2 regions of the Paenibacillus sp. MCAF9 genome follow, and region 2 is predicted to be linked to the other one. Evidence: a T-box and tRNA genes for the amino acid it is inferred to sense, from the RefSeq annotation. Region 2 holds a T-box; the other holds one or more tRNA genes.
What was found. The T-box of region 2 lies ahead of metG (methionine--tRNA ligase). A T-box ahead of a tRNA ligase gene usually reads a tRNA of that ligase, here a tRNA-Met.
Positions count from the first base shown of each region.

Region 1: it has a tRNA-Met gene. The T-box ahead of metG (methionine--tRNA ligase) is inferred to sense a tRNA for this amino acid. The anticodon was not compared.

Region 1 covers NZ_JBFREL010000006.1:81,295-98,658, reverse strand. The annotation lists gene carA (glutamine-hydrolyzing carbamoyl-phosphate synthase small subunit) at 1-958, shown strand, start outside; gene carB (carbamoyl-phosphate synthase large subunit) at 945-4,169, shown strand; gene pyrF (orotidine-5'-phosphate decarboxylase) at 4,307-5,044, shown strand; gene pyrE (orotate phosphoribosyltransferase) at 5,037-5,684, shown strand; gene AB4Z45_RS12685 (methyl-accepting chemotaxis protein) at 5,861-7,588, shown strand; gene AB4Z45_RS12680 (ABC transporter ATP-binding protein) at 7,766-8,497, shown strand; gene AB4Z45_RS12675 (efflux RND transporter periplasmic adaptor subunit) at 8,469-9,530, shown strand; gene AB4Z45_RS12670 (ABC transporter permease) at 9,534-12,455, shown strand; gene AB4Z45_RS12665 (ABC transporter ATP-binding protein) at 12,464-13,354, shown strand; gene AB4Z45_RS12660 (ABC transporter substrate-binding protein) at 13,361-14,866, shown strand; gene AB4Z45_RS12655 (2'-5' RNA ligase family protein) at 14,934-15,446, opposite strand; gene AB4Z45_RS12650 (hypothetical protein) at 15,585-15,749, shown strand; tRNA gene AB4Z45_RS12645 (tRNA-Met) at 15,859-15,935, shown strand; tRNA gene AB4Z45_RS12640 (tRNA-Ile) at 15,973-16,049, shown strand; tRNA gene AB4Z45_RS12635 (tRNA-Leu) at 16,071-16,156, shown strand; gene AB4Z45_RS12630 (RNase H family protein) at 16,354-16,869, opposite strand; gene AB4Z45_RS12625 (RDD family protein) at 17,090-17,364, shown strand, end outside.
Region 2 covers NZ_JBFREL010000014.1:164-4,520, reverse strand. The annotation lists gene AB4Z45_RS20230 (phosphotransferase family protein) at 1-43, opposite strand, end outside; gene AB4Z45_RS20225 (bleomycin resistance protein) at 253-639, opposite strand; gene AB4Z45_RS20220 (NUDIX domain-containing protein) at 703-1,167, opposite strand; gene metG (methionine--tRNA ligase) at 1,172-2,818, opposite strand; T-box leader at 2,861-3,122, opposite strand; gene AB4Z45_RS20210 (hypothetical protein) at 3,217-3,957, opposite strand; gene AB4Z45_RS20205 (sigma factor) at 3,958-4,263, opposite strand.

The DNA.
Region 1 (17,364 bases), on a different contig from region 2:
TACACGTGATGATTTTGAGTCGATGCGTCCATTTATTCACGGCTTTGTCGTTCGTCGTCATGAAGAAGTGCCAAGCAACTGGCGCGCTCAATATTCACTAGGACAACTTCTTAAAGAATACGGCATCCCGGGCATCAGCGATATTGATACACGTATGCTTACTCGCAAGCTTCGTAACTACGGTACAATGAAGGGCCTAATCACAACAGGCAACGAGCGTGTAGAAGAACTTGCTGAACGTCTGAACATTTCGAAGCTAATGACGGATCAAGTTGCACGCACTTCTACATCTCATGTATTCTCAAGCCCGGGTCAAGGCGAGCGTATCGTACTTGTTGACTTCGGTGCAAAAAGCGGTATTTTGCGCGAGCTTACTAAGCGCGGCTGCGATGTAGTCGTTGTTCCTCACGATACAACAGCAGACCAAATTCGTCGCCTAGCTCCAGACGGCATTCAATTGTCCAATGGCCCTGGGGACCCGCAGGATGCACCTTATGCTGTAAAAATGATTTCTGAGCTGCTCGGCGAATACCCGATCTTCGGAATTTGCTTAGGCCATCAGCTGTTCGCATTAGCTTGCGGAGCAGAAACAACGAAGCTTAAATTCGGACATCGCGGCGGAAACCACCCGGTTAAAGAATTGGCAACTAACCGCTGCTACATTACTTCACAAAACCATGGCTACACGGTGCTTGAAGAATCAGTAGCGAACACGCCGCTTGTAGTAACACATATCAATAACAATGACCGCACGATCGAAGGACTTAAACACAATACATTCCCAGCTTTCTCGGTTCAATATCACCCAGAAGCTGCGCCTGGACCGTATGATTCCAGCTATTTGTTTGATGAGTTCCTAGAAATGATCCGTACGCACAAGAAAAATAACCCACAAAAACCTCGTCAAGCTGTGTTGTCGGAGACGTTGAAAGGAGAGCTTCAGTATGCCCAAAAATAATGAACTCAAAAAAATTCTCGTGATCGGTTCCGGTCCAATTGTCATCGGACAAGCGGCGGAATTCGACTATGCCGGTACTCAAGCCTGCCAAGCGCTCAAAGAAGAGGGCTATGAGGTTGTTCTTATAAACAGTAACCCAGCAACAATCATGACAGACACGAACATGGCTGACAAAGTATACATCGAGCCAATTACTTTAGATTTTGTATCACAAATCATTCGTCAAGAACGTCCAGATGGACTTCTTCCGACGCTTGGCGGCCAGACAGGCCTAAATATGGCGGTTGAGCTTGCACGCGCAGGCGTTCTTGAACGCGAAAATGTAAAATTGCTTGGAACACAGCTGACAGCTATTGAGAAAGCGGAGGATCGCGACTTATTCCGTGACCTTATGCGTGAGCTGGAACAGCCAGTACCAGACAGCGACATCGTGACTACAGTAGAAGATGCAGTTAACTTCGCTAACACGATCGGTTACCCAATCATCGTTCGTCCTGCTTATACACTAGGCGGAACAGGCGGCGGTATTTGTGCGAATGAAGAAGAACTGCGGGAAACGGTTGCTTCTGGAATCCGTTATAGCCCGATTAGCCAGTGCTTGATTGAAAAATCGATTGCAGGCATGAAGGAAGTCGAATATGAGGTTATGCGTGATGCGAACGATAACTGTATCGTTGTCTGCAACATGGAAAACTTTGACCCGGTTGGCGTACATACAGGCGATAGCATCGTCGTAGCGCCAAGCCAAACCTTGTCTGATCGCGAGTATCAAATGCTTCGTTCAGCTTCCCTAAAAATCATTCGTGCGCTGAACATCGAGGGCGGCTGTAACGTACAGTTCGCACTTGATCCACAAAGCTATCAATATTATGTCATTGAAGTAAATCCGCGCGTAAGCCGTTCATCGGCACTAGCGTCGAAAGCAACAGGATACCCAATTGCCAAAATGGCAGCAAAAATCGCTGTCGGCTACACACTCGATGAGCTTGTAAACCCTGTTACAGGACAAACGTATGCTTGCTTCGAGCCAACACTTGATTATATCGTATCAAAAATTCCACGCTGGCCGTTTGATAAATTCGTTAACGCGAACCGTAAACTTGGTACGCAAATGAAAGCAACTGGCGAAGTTATGGCTATCGGCCGTACGTTTGAGGAATCCATTCATAAAGCGGTTCGTTCACTGGAAATTGGCGCTCACCGCATTCACTTGAAAGAAGCTTCATCTTTGGAAGATGCAGTGCTTCGCGCACGTCTAGAGAAGCCGGATGATGAGCGTATGTTCCTCGTAGCAGAAGCGTTCCGCCGTGGCTATCAGCTTCAAGAAATCCAAGACATTACAAACATCGACTGGTGGTTCCTTGATAAAATTCAGTCTATCGTAGCATTCGAGGATCGCATGCGCAGCGAATCAACGTTGAATCAACAAACGTTGTATGAAGCTAAACGCAAAGGCTTCTCAGATCGCTCTATTGCTGAAATTCGTCAAGAAGGTTTCCCGAATGGCAGTCACACAACGGAAGCTGACGTGCGTGCACTTCGCGAACAGCTTAACTTGAAGCCGGTATACAAAATGGTTGATACATGCGCAGCTGAATTCGAAGCTTCGACACCATATTATTACTCCACTTATGAAGTAGAGAATGAAGTAACCGTTACGGACAAACAGAAGGTTCTAGTCCTTGGCTCTGGACCAATTCGTATTGGTCAAGGCATCGAGTTCGATTACTCGACGGTTCATGCGGTATGGGCAATTCAAAATGCAGGTTATGAAGCGGTTATTATCAACAATAACCCAGAAACGGTTTCAACGGACTTCAGCACATCGGACAGACTCTACTTTGAGCCATTGTTCTTTGAAGATGTAATGAATGTTATTGAGCAAGAAAATCCGATTGGCGTAATCGTACAATTCGGCGGTCAAACGGCAATCAATCTAGCAGCTCCGCTTTCCAAAGCTGGCGTACGCATTCTAGGCTCCAGCCTTGAGAGCATCGATGCAGCAGAGGATCGCAAGAAATTCGAAGCATTGCTTCGCAGCCTAAATATCGCACAGCCAGACGGCAAAACGGTTATCTCTGTTGATGAAGCGGTAGTTACGGCACAAGGTCTTGGTTATCCGGTACTTGTTCGCCCTTCCTATGTACTTGGCGGACGCGCAATGGAAATTGTGTACTCAGACGAAGAACTGCTTAACTATATGGAAGTTGCAGTGAAAATTAACCCTGAGCACCCGGTTCTAATCGACCGTTATATGCTAGGCAAAGAAGCTGAAGTAGACGCGATTTGTGATGGCGATACTGTTGTTATTCCAGGGATTATGGAGCATGTTGAGCGCGCAGGCGTTCACTCAGGCGATTCCATTGCGGTATATCCACCACAATCACTTTCGGAAGACATTAAACAGCAAATTGTTGACATCACGATTAGCATTACTAAAGCACTGAACGTAATTGGACTGGTTAACATCCAGTTCGTTATTCACCAAGAAAAAGTATATGTGATAGAAGTTAATCCGCGTTCATCGCGTACCGTACCTTTCCTAAGCAAAGTTACGAATATTCCGATGGCAAACTTAGCTACTAAAGCAATTCTCGGTACGAAGCTTGCTGATCTTGGTTATGTTGAAGGCTTGTGGCCTGAAGATGAATATGTTTCTGTTAAAGTTCCTGTCTTCTCCTTCGCGAAGCTGCGCCGGGTTGACCCAACGCTAACGCCGGAAATGAAATCAACAGGTGAAGTAATGGGCCGCGACGTTCAATATGCGAAAGCTCTCTATAAAGGTCTCATTGGCGCAGGTATGAAAATTCCAACATCAGGCGCTATCATTGCTACAGTTGCGGATAAAGATAAAGAGGAAGCAACAGAGTTGCTTCGCGGATTCTTTAACCTAGGCTACAAAATTATTGCTACAGGCGGAACGGCGAAAGCACTCGAAGAAGCAGGCCTTATCGTTACGACTGTTAATAAGCTTAGCGAAGGCTCGCCGAATATTCTTGATCTAGTACGTGAAGGGCAAGCGCAATTTGTAGTCAATACGTTGACTAAAGGCAAAGCTCCTGAACGTGATGGATTCAGAATTCGTCGTGAAGCGGTTGAGAATGGCGTCGTTTGTATGACATCGCTTGATACCGTTCGTGCATTGCTTGTCATGCTCGAAACGTTGAACTTCTCCTCCCGTTCAATGCCAGTAGCGCTACAAAACAAATAAGCTCACTTAGCTTAAAAGTACGGCCAGCGTTTATTGCTTCGTTATCTACCTTAAGACGTTAGTCTTAAGGTGGATAGCTTGAAGCAAACGTATGGCCGTTTATTTTGCAAATGAACAGAGAAATGGAGCGATTTCGGATGAAATTGACTAAAGAGCAAGCAGCTGGACGGATTATGGTAGCCCTTGATTATCCAGATGCAGCAGCGGCTGAACGTTTAATTGCCGAACTGCAAGGCATTCCCTGTTTTATGAAGGTGGGCATGCAGTTGTTTTACGCTGCCGGTCCTTCCTTCGTGCAAAGCTTGAAAGAGCGCGGTTACTACGTATTTCTTGATGTGAAAATGCATGATATTCCGAACACTGTCAAAGGCGGCTCTAATAGCGTAACGAAATTGGGAGTTGACATGTTTAACGTCCATGCAGCAGGGGGCAGTGATATGATGGAGGCTGCGCTTGAAGGCGTAGATATTGCATTAACAGGAAGCAGCCTTCGTAAGCCAACGGTTATCGCGGTAACTCAATTGACAAGTACGAGTCAGTCCATGCTCAATGAGCAGATCGGTATTAGCGGAACTGTAGAAGCGGCAGTGCTTCGTTATGCGGAGCTTACCAAAAAAGCGGGTTTGGACGGTGTTGTCGCATCACCTTCCGAGGTTGAGGCTATTAAGTCGCTATGCGGCAGCTCTTTCAAAACCATAACGCCAGGCATTCGTCCCATTGGAGCGGATGTTAATGATCAATCACGCATTATGACGCCAAGTGAGGCGCTTCGCAAAGGAACGGATTATATGGTAATCGGTCGCCCGATTACAGCGGCACCAAGCCCGCGTGCAGCATTAGAATCTATTATTGAGGAGCTGATTTCCTATGAGTAAAATTACTTTATCTGAATTGCCTAATCAAATTGCTAAAAGCCTGCTCGAAATCGAAGCCGTAGCACTTCGCCCTAATGAGCCATTCACATGGACATCAGGCATTAAATCACCAATCTATTGTGATAACCGCCTTACGATGACATACCCAACGATTCGCGATCTTGTTGCAGAAGGTTTCGCAACGATCATTCGTGAGCGTTATCCTGATGCTGAGGTTATTGCGGGCACTTCAACTGCCGGTATTCCACATGCAGCTTGGGTAGCACAGAAGCTTAATCTGCCGATGGCTTATATTCGCGATAAAGCGAAGGGTCATGGCAAGCAGAATCAAATCGAGGGCCGTGTTCTACCTGGTCAAAAGGTCGTTGTGATCGAGGATTTGATATCGACAGGCGGCAGCTCGCTTAAAGCTGGTCTTGCAGTTAGAGAAGCAGGCGCAGAAGTATTGGCGGTGCTTGCTATATTCACTTACGAATTCGATTCAGCGATTCAAGCCTTTGCTTCAGAGAAAATGCCTCTTGTTACATTATCTAGCTATAGCGCACTTATTCAAACGGCTGTAGAGCTTGGAAAAGTTGCTCCTGAAGATGTAGCTGCTTTGCAAGCTTGGAGACAAGATCCTCAATCGTTTGGAAAATAATTGCTTAAATAAAAAAAAGCGTGCTCTTTTCCATGAGAGCTCGCTTTTTTTGTGACAAAATTGTTCATAATTCGACACTAAAATTTAATTTTTTTTGAAAGGGTCTCTTCTTAATAGCTATTTGTCTCCGATAAATAATTATAGAGTATAGTCATGAATTGAGGGGCGGGGTTTTAATGAAATTGTCTTTACGTGTTAGGCTAGTCTTGTTGTCTTTGGTTCCACTTATGTTTTATGCATTTACAGGGATTTATTTGCTCAATGAGCAGTGGCGCGTGTTGAATGACATGACAGATCGTATTTATGAAACTTCTAATCAAGTAGACACATTAGTATTAAACGCGGATAGGGATATGTATCAGGCCTATCAAGCTTACTTGAGAGTGGAATCCGGTACTTTGGATCAAGTAAATGCAGACGCTGCTCGAGCGGAGTTAGCCGAAAATATAAAACAAGTGGAAGACCGGGTAGGAGAAGCACAAGCCATTTTATATGAGAAAGGCCTTCAGAACTTAGCAGAAGGGGATTCTGAGCGCAGCATAAACCAAATTTTAATTGAGTTTAAGGCTAATTTTAATTTCTGGTCAGCTGCAGCGATAAAAGCAGCAGCGGATGGAAAGAACAATTTCCAAAATAAACAGATTGATAATAGCTTCTTAACAAGCCGTACAGGGATTGATGAAATCGGTCAAAATATTAAAATTTATGCACAAACCACAATTACTGATATTACAAATGAGCTTAGAAAAACGCAGCTTACTCTCTTAATCTGCATCATTGTGGTTACATTAGTTATATTAATTGCTATGTACTTTACAGTGCGTCATATAATGAAGACAATCAAGAGTGTTGTATTTAAGACACAGCGAGTAGCAGAAGGAGATTTAACAATTCTTCCGGATCAGAAATACAGCAAGGATGAGCTTGGCCGTATTTCGCAATCGGTGGATCATATGATTGAAGCTACTAAGCAGCTGATTAGCGGTATTGCTAGCAATGCAGTTGAAGTGACCAAATCAACTGATCAGTTAACGACTGCATCTAAGGAATCTGCAGATGCAGCAGAGCATGTCGCTCAAAATATTCAGGAAGTAGCGAATGGCTCAGAAGTACAAGCAAGAGGTGCGGAAGAAACATCTAGAGCGATCGAAGAGATGACGATAGGCATTCAACGAATCGCAGAAAACACAGCCTCCATTGCCGATAAATCATCTTCAACCTCTAAGCAGGCTGAACTTGGTCATGAAGCGCTGCTCCGGTTAATTGATCAAATGAGCGAGGTAACCTCAGTAACTGGCAAACTATCGAATACAATTGAAACGCTTGAGCATCGTTCCAAAGAGATAGGTGCAATTGCGGAGAATATAACGAGCTTTTCAAATCAAACGAATATTTTGTCGCTGAACGCATCAATTGAAGCAGCCCGTGCAGGCGAACACGGCAGAGGTTTTGCCGTCGTTGCAGGAGAGATTCGGAAACTGGCAGCGGGATCCCTTGCATCTGCTGACGGGATTCATCAACTCGTAGACATTACCAGAAGTGAAATCGCAGGAGCTTCTGCTTACATGTCGCAAACGGTTCTAGAAATGGAGCGAGGCAGCGCGCGGGTAGGCGAGGTTCGTCAGAACTTGGATGTCATCGTTGCTTCTATTACACAGATGAGTGAGCAGATTCATGAAAATTCTGCAATTACTCAGCAAATGTCAGCCAGCTCGGAGCAGGTAAGCGCCTCAATGCAGCAAACGGCTGCTACAGCTGCCGTTAATCTGGAGAAGACAGAAAATGTTGCTGCCGCAACGGAAGAGCAGCTCGCTTTGATGGATAACATTTCTTCAGCAGCTGTTCATTTAGAGGAAATTGTACGCGATTTGGACCTTGCTATTTCTCATTTCAAGGTGAAGTAAGATAATGTAAAAGCTGTTTTTTATGCGGAGTTTAAGCCTTCGCTAAAAGCAGCTTTTTTTGTTCGAAAAAGGTTTTAAAAAGTTGTTTGAATTTGACGTAACTTTTTGAGCATGTCCTACGTCTATCATGTAAGATGAGAATTATGAAAGTTGGTTGAGGAGGGATCGGAAGCGCTAATGGCCATTCCGCAGGAAGAAGAACAGAAGGTAGAAGAGCAGGTTGAAACGACTGAGGAAAGACGCGATCTGCTTAAAGTTATTGATGTAGAGCGAACCTTCCAAGTTGGAGGAACTCCGCTGCCTGTACTGAAGGGCATCAATATGGAGCTTAAGGAGCGTCAATTAGTCATGCTCAGAGGCAGATCAGGCTCTGGCAAGACGACGCTGCTGAATTGCTTGGGCGGGCTCGATACGCCAAGCAAAGGAGAGATTTTGTTTAACGGTTTGAAGTTTCACAGCATGAGCGATGACCAACGCACTTTAGTTAGGCGAAAGCACATGGGCTTTATATTTCAAGCCTTCGCACTTATGCCGCTATTGTCCGCGCGTGAGAATGTGGAGCTGTCTCTTCGGATGGCTGGTGTACCGCGAGCGGAATGGAAGGATAGAGTTACGCAATGTCTTGAACTGGTTGGTTTGGAGCGCCGAATGAATCATCGTCCCTTCGAGCTTTCTGGCGGTGAGCAGCAACGGGTCGCAATTGCTAAGGCGATCGCCCATAAGCCAATGCTGCTGCTTGCTGATGAACCGACGGCAGAGCTTGATACTGGCATGTCGGCTCAAATTATGGCGGTTTTCCAAAATATTATTCGCACTGAACAAGTTTCTATTTGTATGACTACACATGATCCTACGATTTTGGAGGTTGCTGACATTGTCTATGAAATGGTGGACGGAAAATTTATTTAAGCGTTCAATGGTTGTTGTATTAAGTGCTTCTTTGGTGCTTTCAAGCGGGTGCTCCTTGCTTCCCGCAGAAGATGAAGAAGAGGTTATACCTGAGATTGCCCCTGCACAAATATCCAAAAAGCCCGAGTATGAGGTAACGACGACGACATTAGAAACGTCGATACCGCTGATCGGCAAGCTTATCTCTTTGGAAGAAGAGACGATGTTTTTCACATTGGACGGCAAGAATTTGAAAGAGCTGAATGTGAAAGTAGGAACAGCTGTAAAAGCCGGTCAAGTGATTGGTCAGCTGGACGTTGATGTACTGGTTAAAAGCTTGCGGCAAGAGCGGCTTTCATTTAGGAAAATCGAAAATGAGATGAAAGACACGCTTCGCCAGCGTGATGAAATGGATCCGATTGAATTCGAAGGTAAGCTGATTGCTTTTGAAGAACAGAAGCAGAAGCTAGTCGATATGGAAGAGGAAATCGGGAAAGCGACATTAAAAGCTCCATTTGCCGGAACGATTGTATCGCTTAACGTGCAGAAGGGCGATTTGATTAAAGCCTATGCTCCAATTGCAATTGTAGCCGATACGAGCAAGATTACAGCTGCAGCCAAAATTTCTAAGTCAGAGCTAGAAAAACTAGGCGTTGGCATGGAAGTAACGGCTGATATTACGAGCGTTGGTAAATTTAAAGGCAAGATCAAGCAGCTCCCATACAAAACGGAGGAACAGAACAACGGCGGCGGCGGTGGTTCTGGAGTAGAGAAACCGGAGAAACCCGAAGACTTCTTAATCGTTGATCTTAAGGATTTGCCTAAAAACTTGAACCGCGGAATGCCGCTTTCAATTAAAGTCATTACGAAGCGCACTGAAAATGCTATTGTTATTCCTCCTTCTACGCTTCGTTCTATTGGATCTCGTACGTACGTGCAGGTCATTGAAGGCGAAGTTAAGCGCGAAGTTGACGTAGAGGTCGGCCAACAAACCTCGACGAATATTGAGATCCTCAAAGGGTTGAAACCGGGGCAGAAAGTTGTAGGTCGATAGCCAATGGGAATTCCGCTGTTTCGTTTTTTGTTCCGCAAAATGTGGAACACGCGCTGGCTAACCTTAAGCACGCTGGCTGGGCTAACTCTGGCGGTTGCATTTGCAACGAGTATCCCTATGTATGCAGATGGCGCACTCAAGAGAGTAGTAGCCGAATCACTGCAGCAGAAGAGTACCGGATTACCTGCGGGCTCGCTTCTCATGAGATATCAATCACCTGCTGGCGGGAAAACGGATTTAGCAGCGCTGTCGGAGCTTGAAAAGTATATTAAAGATGGAATACCGAAAGAAATTGGATTTCCATTTGGTACTTATGTAAACAGCTATTCCATTCGCGGTGCTGAGGTCGTTCCTGAGGATTCAAGCAAAGTAGACGCAGGACGCAACCGTCAACTGACGATTATGAATCTGTCAGAACTTGAAAAAAATACAGAGCTGACCCAAGGTAAATGGTTTTCAAATACCGAAGGGGATGGAGACATACTCGAAGCAGTCATGTTTGAGGAAGCAATGTATAGAAATGATGTACATATCGGCGATGTTTTTGAATATCCGATATACGGTGGACTGGATCTGACATTGCGAGTGAAAATTGTCGGAGCAGTCAAACCGCTTACTGATACGAGTTCATACTGGTATCAAGGGATGGAAAGCTTGCTGAACACGTTCCAAATAAGCAAAGCAGCATTCGAAAAGACGCTGTTAGCGAATAAAAAAATACCGCTGCATAATGCAAGCTGGTACTACGCATTTGATTTATCAGAAGTAAAAACGAGTCAATTAACACCTTTAAGCAAGACGCTAGAACGCTTGAATATTGAGCTGTATCAGCGTCTTAAGGACACAAGAGTAGAAATTTCTTTTGCATCTACGCTTACCGAGTTTAAGAAACAAAGCCTGCAGCTGCAAACATTGCTGTTTACGCTAGCTGCTCCAATGCTTGCGATGGTGTTTTTCTTCATTGCCATGAATGCAAGGCAGTCACTGGATAAGCAGCGAAGCGACATTGCAGTGCTTCGAAGCAGGGGTGCCGGCACACGGCAAATCATTTGGATTTATTTGCTCGAAGGACTACTGCTCGGCGGTATCGCGCTTGGAAGCGGTCCGTTTATCGGTTGGTTCATGGCGAAGAGTATCGGATCAGCCAATGGCTTCCTCTCTTTCGTTAATCGGAAGTCCATACCGGTTGGTTTCTCTACAGAGGCCATTATTGCGGGCGGAGCTGCAGTCTTTCTAGCGCTTATGGCGACCATTATTCCAGCTGTTATTTATGCAAGATCTTCAATCGTAAGTTATAAGCAGGATCTGGCGCGTTCTGATCGCAAGCCAGTTTGGCAGCGTTGGTATCTTGATGTCTTGTTAATTGCCGCTGCTGGTTATGGCTGGTATATGTTCAATGAGCGCCAAATGTTGACTTTCAAAACAGGCATGACAACGGATCAATTAAACGTACAGCCATTTTTATTTTTTGTTCCTGCCTTATCAATCTTTGCATTTGGGTTGTTTTTCTTAAGATTATTCCCATGGCTGTTGAAGGTGTTTACATGGCTAGGACGCAAATTTTTACCGGTTCCGCTTTATTTGACGTTGACTCAGCTTTCACGTTCATCCAAAGGGTATTACCCGTTGATGATTCTATTGGTGCTGACGCTTGGGCTTGGTGTTTATAACGCATCGGCAGCTAGAACGATTGATTTGAACTCCACAGAACGTACGCTGTATAAATACGGAGCAGACGTAACCATTCAAACGGTATGGGAAGGCTCTCCGGAAATTACTACGACGCCTGGCAACAACGGCGGAAATGGTGGTAACGGCGGCAGTGGAGGCAATGGCGGCGGTTCTGGCGGCGGCGGAAATGGTGGAGGAGGCAACGGCGGTGGTTCAGGCGGCGGAGGAGGTGGCGGTCAAACCATACCTTCAAAGATGTTGTTCAGTGAACCTCCATTTGAGCTTTTCCGTTCTCTTGATGGCGTAGAAGCGGCTGCTCGTGTATTACAGACGAAGGGCAGCGTGGTCATATCAGGCAAATCGATTGGTCAAGGAACTGTAATGGGTATTGATAATGTCGACTTTGCTAAGGTCGGCTGGTTCCGCAATGATTTGTATCCTGTTCATCCGAATTATTATTTAAATAACTTGGGTAAATATGAGCATGCGGCGCTTATTCCTTCGAAAGTAGCAGAGAAATATCAATTAAAAATCGGAGATCCCGTATCAGTTGGATTCGCCGAAGGTAAAGTGGATTTTATGGTCGTTGGCATTTTGCCTTATTGGCCTAGCCAATATCCGGATAAATCACCGTTTATTATCACGAATTTAGATTATATTTATGACCAGCTTCCGCTTATTCCTTATGAGGTTTGGCTGAAGATGAAGCCTGATGCTAAAGTAGCTCCGATCGTTGAAGCGCTGCAAAAGGCTGGGGTGGAGATAGCAGCTATTAAAGATGTAAGAAGCGAGCTAATCATTCAATCGAAGCTTCCAACTAGGGGCGGCGTATTCGGAATATTGAGCTTAGGTTTCCTTGTTTCGGTCATCATCACACTAGCTGGCTACGTTCTATTCTGGTTCTTCAATCTCTCAGGGCGTGTTGTCCAATTCGGGGTATTGCGGGCAATGGGATTATCGCGAAGACAGCTTACGGGGATGCTGCTTCTGGAGCAGCTATTTACAGCAGGACTTGCGATAGGACTTGGCGTGTTAATTGGTAAAGGTGTGAGCTTGCTCTTCCTTCCATTCTTGCAAACGACAGAAAACGTTGCAGAAACAGTACCGCCTTTCCGAGTCATATTCGAGTCTAGCGATACGAACCAATTGTTCATAGTTGTCGGATTTATGATGCTGACCGGCGCATTGCTTCTCTTCCTGCACATACGCAGGCTTAGAGTGCATCAAGCGGTCAAGATGGGAGAAGAACGATGACAACAGCGATGATCGATTGCGAAGGTCTAGTGAAAATTTACAAGACAGACGATCTAGAGGTCGTTGCCCTGCAAGGCTTGAACCTAAAAGTAAACGAAGGCGAGCTAATGGCTATCATCGGCAACAGCGGCAGCGGGAAATCGACGCTTCTGAATACGCTGGGCGGTCTTGACCGCCCTTCAGCCGGCCAGGTGCATGTAGGTCCTTGGGATCTTCTGAAGATTTCCGAAGAGGATCTAGTGAAATACAAGAGGGAGACGGTAGGATTTATTTGGCAAAATAATGCGAGAAACTTGCTGCCTTATCTTACTGCCCTCGAAAATGTAGAAATGCCGATGATGCTCTCGGGAAAGGTTGATCGCGCATATGCGAAGCAGCTGCTTGAATGGGTTGGCTTGAAGGAGCGAATGCATAACAAGCTCCATCAATTGTCAGGCGGTGAGCAGCAAAGGGTTGCCATTGCGATTTCATTGTCGAATCGCCCGAAGCTTCTGCTTGCGGATGAACCGACAGGTTCGGTTGATACGGCTACCTCCGATTTGATTATGGGTATTTTCCGCAGGTTGAATCGCGAGATCGGTATTACCATCGTCATTGTAACGCATGACTTGACGCTTGCTGGCAAGGTAGACCGAGTGGTTGCCATTCGCGATGGCTTGACGAGCACCGAGTTTATTAAACGCAATCCGAATATTAATCTTGATGGAGGTGAGGCAGAGCTTCCAGCTGCAAGCAGCGGACTGCAGTCTGTGCATGAAGCCTATGTCGTGGTAGATCGAGTTGGACGTTTACAAGTGCCTAAGGAATATTTATCTGCTCTTAATATTAAAGACAAAGCAACGATGGAATTTGACGGCGAGCGGATTATTATTACTCCGCCTAAATCACTAGGGGGTTAAAACCAAATGAATAATAAAAGATTGTCAGGCAAGCGAATTCGCAAATTTACTTTAGTATCGTTAACACTTACCCTGCTTATTGGCCTGCTTGCAGCGTGCAGCAGCGGCTCAGACAGCTCTACTGAAAAACGGGTTTTACGCATTGGCGTGCTTTATGGCGGTTCGGATAATGAGCCTTACTTCCGTCAGCAATACACGGATATGTATGAAATGTCTCATCCTAACATTGAGTTCCAAATCGTAGGCGCAATCAACTATGATGATCAACGCTTTGAACAGCAAGATCCTGCAAAGCCAACGAAGCAGCCAGATCCATATGAAAAAATGAAAGAAATGCTAACTGGATCAAATCCAGTCGATGTTGTTGTTCTGGATTACAATATGCTTCGTCGGATGACACAAGACAACTTGTTGCAACCGCTGGATCCATTAGTAGCACAAGATAAATTCGACTTGTCGGATTATGTTCCAACTGTTATTGAAGGCATTAAAGCTGCTGGTGATGGCGGATTGTATGCATTGACGCCAACTTTTAACTCTTCTGCACTTTACTACAACAAAAAAATGTTTACTGATGCTGGTGTAACTCCTCCGACAAACAAAATGGAGTGGACTGAAGTTCTTAACTTGGCACGTCAAGTGGCAAAAGGTGAAGGCGTGGACCGTAAATTTGGATTCTCCTTCAATCGCTGGTCCAATGACGGCTTTAGCAATGCGCAGTCTTATAGCCAAGCATTGCAGCTAAAAATGTGGGATGACAAAGGCGAGAAAATGCTCGTCAATAGCGATCAGTGGGAAAATGTATGGAGCACTGTTGCATCGCTGTATCAAGAAGAAGTTATTCCAACACAAGAATTTATGAATAAAATGTATGAGAAGCAAAACGCGGAAGGCGGCAATGACCCATTCTATGGTGATTTGTTCATCAAAGGCAAAATTGCGATGACGATCGGTGATTATGGTTATATCAATGAGCTTAAGAGAGCTTCGGACAACGCATCGAAAATTAAAGATTTTGAAGCTGTTGATTGGGACGTTGTGACAGTTCCCGTTTCTCCAAGCGATCCAGAAGTGGGCAGCAGTATTTCATTGAGCCAGTTGATGGGTATTAACAACAAAGCTCAAAACGATAAAGACGCTTGGGATTTCATCAAGTTCTCCAATAGCAAGGAATGGGCTAAGCTGAAATCAAGAAGTCTTTATGAAATGGTTGCACGTAAGGAATTTTTGACGCCAATCGGCGGTTTGCAATACAATATTGACGCATTTACTTCACTTAAGCCAATGCCAGCTTTAGATACGGACAAAATCTTCCGTGAGAAACCAGGCGTATGGGAAGCACAGCAACCTGCTTATGAACTGTTCCAAGCCGTAATCGATAAGAAAAAATCTGCTCGTGAGGCGCTAGCTGAGTGGGAAACACGCGGAAATGCGGTTTTGGAGAAAATTAAAAACAATCCAACTGGAGAAGGCAACGGCGGCGGAGTCGAAATTATGCCAATGCCTAGATAATTTGAAATAAGAAAGAAGCCCGTAATCGACCTCTGCGTCGTTTGCGGGCTTTTTCCTTAATATTTGTCTAACCTCGTAATAGAAAGGACTGGTAAGCGGTCCAAGAGCCGTTCTCGGTCTGATACATCAGATGTATGCGATCAATTCTCGAAGTAAGATCAATGGACTGCATGCGCAGATTTCCGAATAAATCATGCAGCTCATCAGCTGAGATTTCTTGCCCTATCGTGACATGTGGCGTGTAAACATATTTGGGCTCGACAATGGCCAGCGGACCGCTGCATATGCTCTCCTGGAGCTTCTGCATGGAAACGGTGTCTTCAAGCGCTAAATAGAGCACATGACTTACAGGGAAAAAAGTAGATACACGGTTCAAATGGATAGAGAAAGCAGGCAGCTTAGATGTTGTTTGCTCTAAATGAGCGACTGCAAGCTGCAATTCATCGTCTGACCAATCTTCTGCGTATCGTACTGTCAAATGAGCAGGTACAGCTGTGTAATGCGGATCATGGCGTCTTCGCCAGCTATTAGCGAAGTCCTGTACATGCTTTTCGGGGAAAACAACAATTCCATATAACATGGTCTTCAGCTCCTTCGAAATGACCTATTTTGAGTATACCCCATTTGCATGTATGATCCCAATTTTGGGGTATTCTAATGTATACAGCCTTTGGAGTGATAAGCATCAGCTTCTCCAATAAGATAGTGGAGGGATGACATGAGATGGGTATATTGGGTTCGCCTATATGAAACCAAATTTCAAGCGGGTTGTTTGGTTAGGAGAATGGAGAATGACGGTTGGATGTATGGCTATGAAACTCCGCATGAGGTAGAGGTATTTCGATCCCGAAAAGGGCGATACGGCGTGAGGTTTATACCATAAAAAATAAAAAGAAAATAAATTAGAATATTTTGCTTGACTTAAAACACACCTATATAGTATATTATTTTATGTCGCCAATTCAACTGGCTTTGCTCAAATGGATATACGTCGCGGGGTGGAGCAGCCCGGTAGCTCGTCGGGCTCATAACCCGAAGGCCGCAGGTTCAAATCCTGCCCCCGCAACCAACCTTTCGATGAATACGTTGAAATATACGTTTTTCGAGGGCCCTTAGCTCAGTTGGTTAGAGCGGTCGGCTCATAACCGATTGGTCGGGGGTTCGAGTCCCTCAGGGCCCACCATAAGCAAAACCTTTACAACATGCCGGGGTGGCGGAACTGGCAGACGCACAGGACTTAAAATCCTGCGATGGGTGACCATCGTACGGGTTCGATTCCCGTCCTCGGCATACCTCGAAGACATTGACGAGTCAATGGTTTTCACGAAGTACATAAGATGTACGAACGATAAAAGAACCTCCTTTATAGAATCTGACTTGTCAGTTCTAAGCAAAGGAGGTTTTTTTATTGTTAGGTACTTAATCTAGCAATTTAATTTAATATGTTAATTTCTAAAGCCGTTAAGTAAATTAGAGGCTGGCAGTAATTAATTTATAGCAGCTTGTCTCGCAGCATTATGGGCTAACCTATGGAGGGTATTGTTTTTCTTGTGCTTGCTTATGTATTTTATTTGTATGTAAACGTTGGGATACATATTATTTAAATGATGTAGAATTGCCAATACTTCATCTCTAGCATCTTTATGATGTGAATGAGAAAAATAATCTTTTGATAAAATGTTTGTGATTTGACTGCAATCAGTATAGATAATAGCGAACTTCGGCTCATACTCCGTCAGCGCACTTGCAAGTATTTCAAGACTGTAACGAACAGCAAGCAATTCACCGTAATTGGAGCCTTCAACATGTTCCATCAGTATTTTTTTGGCGGTAACGCGTATCGTTCTATTGAAGACAAAGCAACAAGCTGCTCCATGATTGTTTTGCGCAACGAAACCGGAGTAGTCACAATACAAACAAATCATACTCTTGTTCACAATGTTTTGTCTTAAACGAGGATTGGCATATGCTCTTTTTATTAGCAATTCTGTTGTAGTATCCACAAAATCTATCCTCCAGATCGTATTCCTTCTTTCATTATTTTAATCATCGTCAAAAAAGAGATGGGTTAGTCTTCAAATGGGATAGCTTCGAAATATTTTTTACTTTAAGAATAGGCGAATGGATTAAGGTATACATCGGAGCTGATCTGCGTAAGTTTTAATAGGAATGTGTCTGAATAAGGGAGTAACATTAATGATGTAATACTGGAGGGGACTCGGCATGAACGCAGGTTTTTGGATTCGATTAGGAGCTTCGTTGCTGGATGGCATTATTATTGGCATTCCATTAGCCATTATTTCATTAATATTTACAGGAGGAAATGAAGGTAGAGATTATTTTACAGATGCGGTCTCATTCCTTTACTCGTTACTGGTTCCGGTATTTTGGAGCGGCTATACCATTGGGAAAAGGATATGCGGCGTACAGATTAGAAAGTTGGATGGCTCACCTCCAGGTATAGGAACCATGTTATTGCGTAATGTTGTTGGTGGACT
Region 2 (4,357 bases):
CCATTAATAATAATGATGAGATAAGCTCGTTTTTATTAGGCATTTCAGCAGCTCCTTAACAAAGTTATACATTTATTTTAGCTTCACTGCTGTATCGCTCAAAGGTAAAAAACGTTTCATAGTCAACTCTAGGCAAAAACTACTATTTCTCAACGCTTCAACTTTATCTCATACTTCGATTAATGACATGCTTTATGCCATTATTCAAATCAAGGCTTTTAAGTTCGGGCACATCGACTTAAAAAACAATGCTCAGCCGCCAAAAGCAATACGATAACCGTTATTGTCGACAATGGTAAGCTCACTCCATCCATCTGACCAATGCGGTCCTTGCACAATCTTCACTTCTTTTGAAATAAACAACTTATGTAACTGTCTTAATCCCTCTGGATTCGTGTAGCAGAAAGCATCAAAATAAAGTCCGCCTTCTACTGACGAATTGGGCCGAATATCACTTTTCAATTTAGCTTCGTGTAGAATAAAGGTCACATCTCCGTAGTTCATATGGATGTGTCCGCCGATATTTTCTGAAGTAAATCCTATTTCTTCATAAAAATGAACGGAATCTTGTAAATCTGCTACTAAAAAAACCAATGATGGTCCTTTCAAATGAACCAAGTTTACACTATTATTTTCCACCAATAACAACTCCTAAAATTTATAATTTATTCTAACTATTTCAACAAAAAGAAAGTTCAATCATCAACCTCGCAAAATATCCGTTTTATGATTCAATAGATCCCTAAACAGCTGCTTCTGCACGCTGCTAATGCATTCAATATCGATATCCTCCAATTTCGTAAAAACCAACTGCAGTGACTCATTATTGCTGTCCGTATGCAGTACATTCTTACCATCCTCAGCTAATTTACCTGTTAAATCTACCGCCACGTTGAAGATAAACATGACGAATACAACTTCATTGCCATCAGGATATCGATACTGCATATTGGGACCAGTATAAATGGAATACAAATCATATTCTGTTACATGCAGACCCGTTTCCTCCAGCACCTCTCTTATCATCGTTTCTTCAATCTTTTCTCCCGCTTCCATTCCGCCGCCTGGCAGACCCCAATCTCCGTAGTCTGATCTTCTCTGTAACAATATTCTTCCAGCTTCATCTTTAATAATGGCTCCGCCAGTAACGATAATTCTCTTATTCATAGGCTCACTCCCTTTTGGATTGAATCTTTAGCGCATTTGTTTCTTCCTCAATGCGACCAACGTCAATACGCTCAAACAACAGCTCTAAACCTTGAATTTTTTGATTAGCAGCTACAGTAATGAACTCCCAGCTAGGCTCAGGAAGAGTTAGAAACCTTCTTGTTTTCTCGCATGAGAAAGGAATAAACGGGTTCAACAATTGAGACAGATTCGCTATAATTTGCACGCAAGTGTTTATAGTAAAAGCACAAGCCTCTCGATTTTCTTTAATCTGAACCCATGGCTTTTGTTCATCAAAATATTTGTTTGCTCTGCGAATAGTAGCAAAAATCAACTCAATCGCTTCCTTTAGTCGTCCTTCTTCAATGCATGCACCTGACTCGACATATAAAGAAGCAATGGCTTTCATCCATTCCGCGTTCTGCTTGCTTTCAGGAACGTTTCCTTCAAAAGATTTATTTACAAACGCTAGCGTACGATTGACTAGATTGCCAAATGCGCCAAGCAATTCTCCATTGTGACTATAAATAAATTCTCGCCAAGAAAAATCAGTATCCCGTTTCTCTGGACCGTTTGCGATCAAGAAATAACGAATAGAGTCTGGCTCATAACGCTTCAAAATGTCCGGCACCCATACCGCCCAATTATTGCTTGTCGAAAACTTTTTCCCTTCCAGCGTCATGTATTCACAAGAGATAATTCGATCAGGCAAATGGTATTCCTCGGCGCCTATCAGCACAGCCGGCCATATTAGTGTATGAAAAGGGATATTGTCTTTACCGTGTACATAATAAGCGGTTATTTCCTCATTTCCGTCCTTCCAGAAGGCCTCCCAGCTGCCGCCTGTTTCAGCAGCCCACTGCTTGCTTGCCGATAAATATCCGCTCACTGCTTCAATCCAGACGTAAATTTTTTTATTCTCGAACCCTGCAACCGGAACCTCCACACCCCAATCTAAATCCCTTGTCGCCGCACGATCTTGAAGCCCCTCTGCAAGATATCCTTGCGTTAATTGTACTGCATTTTCTTTCCAGCCTTTTGTTTTTTTTGCATACTTAGTCAATTCAGCTTGGAAGGAAGAGAGTGCAAGATAATAATGTTCCGTTGGCCGCTCAATTGGAGGATTCCCGCAAAGCTTGCATGTCTTGTCTGTCAGGTCGGCTGGGTCAAGCAAGGCTGAACAATAATCACATTGATCGCCTCTCGCACGGTTGCTGCAAACAGGGCAAATCCCTTCAACATATCGATCCGGCAAAAATCGTTGATCTGTTTCACAATACGTTTGTTGAATTGTTTTTTTATATAAATGTCCTTTTTCTAAAAGTGCCAAAAATAACTGTTGAACGACTTGGTGATGAAATGGCTGGTCTGTTCGAGTATACAAATCATACGTAAACCCAAGCTGTTTAAAGCATTCGGCAAATTCCTGATGAAATCGATCTGCAATATCTCCCGGAGAAACACCCTCCTGAATCGCTTGCACCGCAACAGGCGTACCGTGGCAGTCACTTCCAGATACGTACAACACCTTATTTCCTTTTGCGCGGTAATAACGTGCCAACACATCCCCTGGCAATACACTCGCCAATCTTCCCATATGCAATGAACCGTTCGCATAGGGCCAAGCACCGCCAATAAACACATTTGTCATCCTAACTCCTCCTTTTTTTGACAAACAAAAAAGCCCTCATCCCAAAGGGACGAGAGCTGTGCTCACGCGGTACCACCCAATTTTATTAATGCCTCGCGGCATTAACCTCTTCAGGTACGATGCTTATGCATGTATACCCTAGCACAGTAACGGGTGCGGGTTCCGGCGCAGCCTACAACCATATGAGGGTTCGATGCGCAGCTCAGAGACCATATTCCCAAAGTTATTCTTTACCCCTTTTCAGCAACCGGGGCTCTCTGTAAAAAGACATCGCCTTGGTACTCTTTCTCATCATAGCTTTTTATTAGAATATTCAATTTATTGGAATTATACTCAATATGATATTTCAAGTCAAGGTGATTATGTTACTGCCCACATCTCCTTATTCCTGCCTTGCTTTATTGTATCTCCATCAAACTATCCGCGATTGCACATACCCACATTTTCGAAACCTCGAATGCCCTTACCTCATATTGGATGTTATTTCCGTTATCATCCGTTACCCAAATCAATTGATGCTGCTTCCCATCCGATAAGTATATGCCTTCCTTTTCACCAACTAGAATGGTCTCAATGAGATGATCGTTGATGTCGGGAACATGAATTCTGTTCTTGGTTGTCGTCAAAATATGCAGTTCGAATTCAATGCCTTCTTTCTCGTATACGAACGCAGCCCCCACCATTCGATCAGATTTTTTCAAATCTCTCACGATTACATTTTCACCCGTATATTCTGCTTCTTCAACCATCTCGGCTAGTTCAATCTCAGTCAGTGAATCGAACCCATACATCACATAACTAGCTTTCAACTCTGAGTCCAGAGGTGTTTTAAATACATAAGGTTTTATTTTTTCTTGAAGCTCTTCTATGCCTTCATGCCATATTTCTTTTTCATAATTAGTTTGATTGCTTATCATTTTATCCGGATTATCGTGAACGATGTATATCGCTTTACCCGTTCCCGGTTTCAATGAGTTAATAATCTGGTCAAAAGGATTATCTATATTTAGCGTGTCAACTGTAACTTTAGCTAACATCTCACCTTTTTTATTAACGAGCATGATTTCTTCAAGCACCTTTTGCTTCAATCCCGCTGGTGGATAAATATGATTTGCCTTTTCCATCAACATGCGTTTCAACTAGTTATTAATCTCTTGTGCTTGATTACGGAATTGCCGCCACTTTTTTCGTTTGTAGGCTTGATGTTGTCTAATCGTGATACCGTAAAGCCAAGGCTGAAAAGGTCTCTTACCGTCAAAATTCCGAAGGCTCCTGTACAATTCGACGTAAACGTCCTGAACAAGATCATCAACATCATTTTTGTTATCGGTTAGAAAAAATAGGGTACGGTAAACCCTATCAATGGTCGCGTTATAAATATCTGAAAACGCTTCTAGATTGCCTCCTAATACTTGCTCAATACGATGATTGATTTCTGCTGTCAAAAAGAACTCACCTCACATTGTGTAATATATGATATTGGTCGCTAAACTCCGTTTCGTTCGGTAAGTTTATATTTTTTTATTCCTGTATGTATAA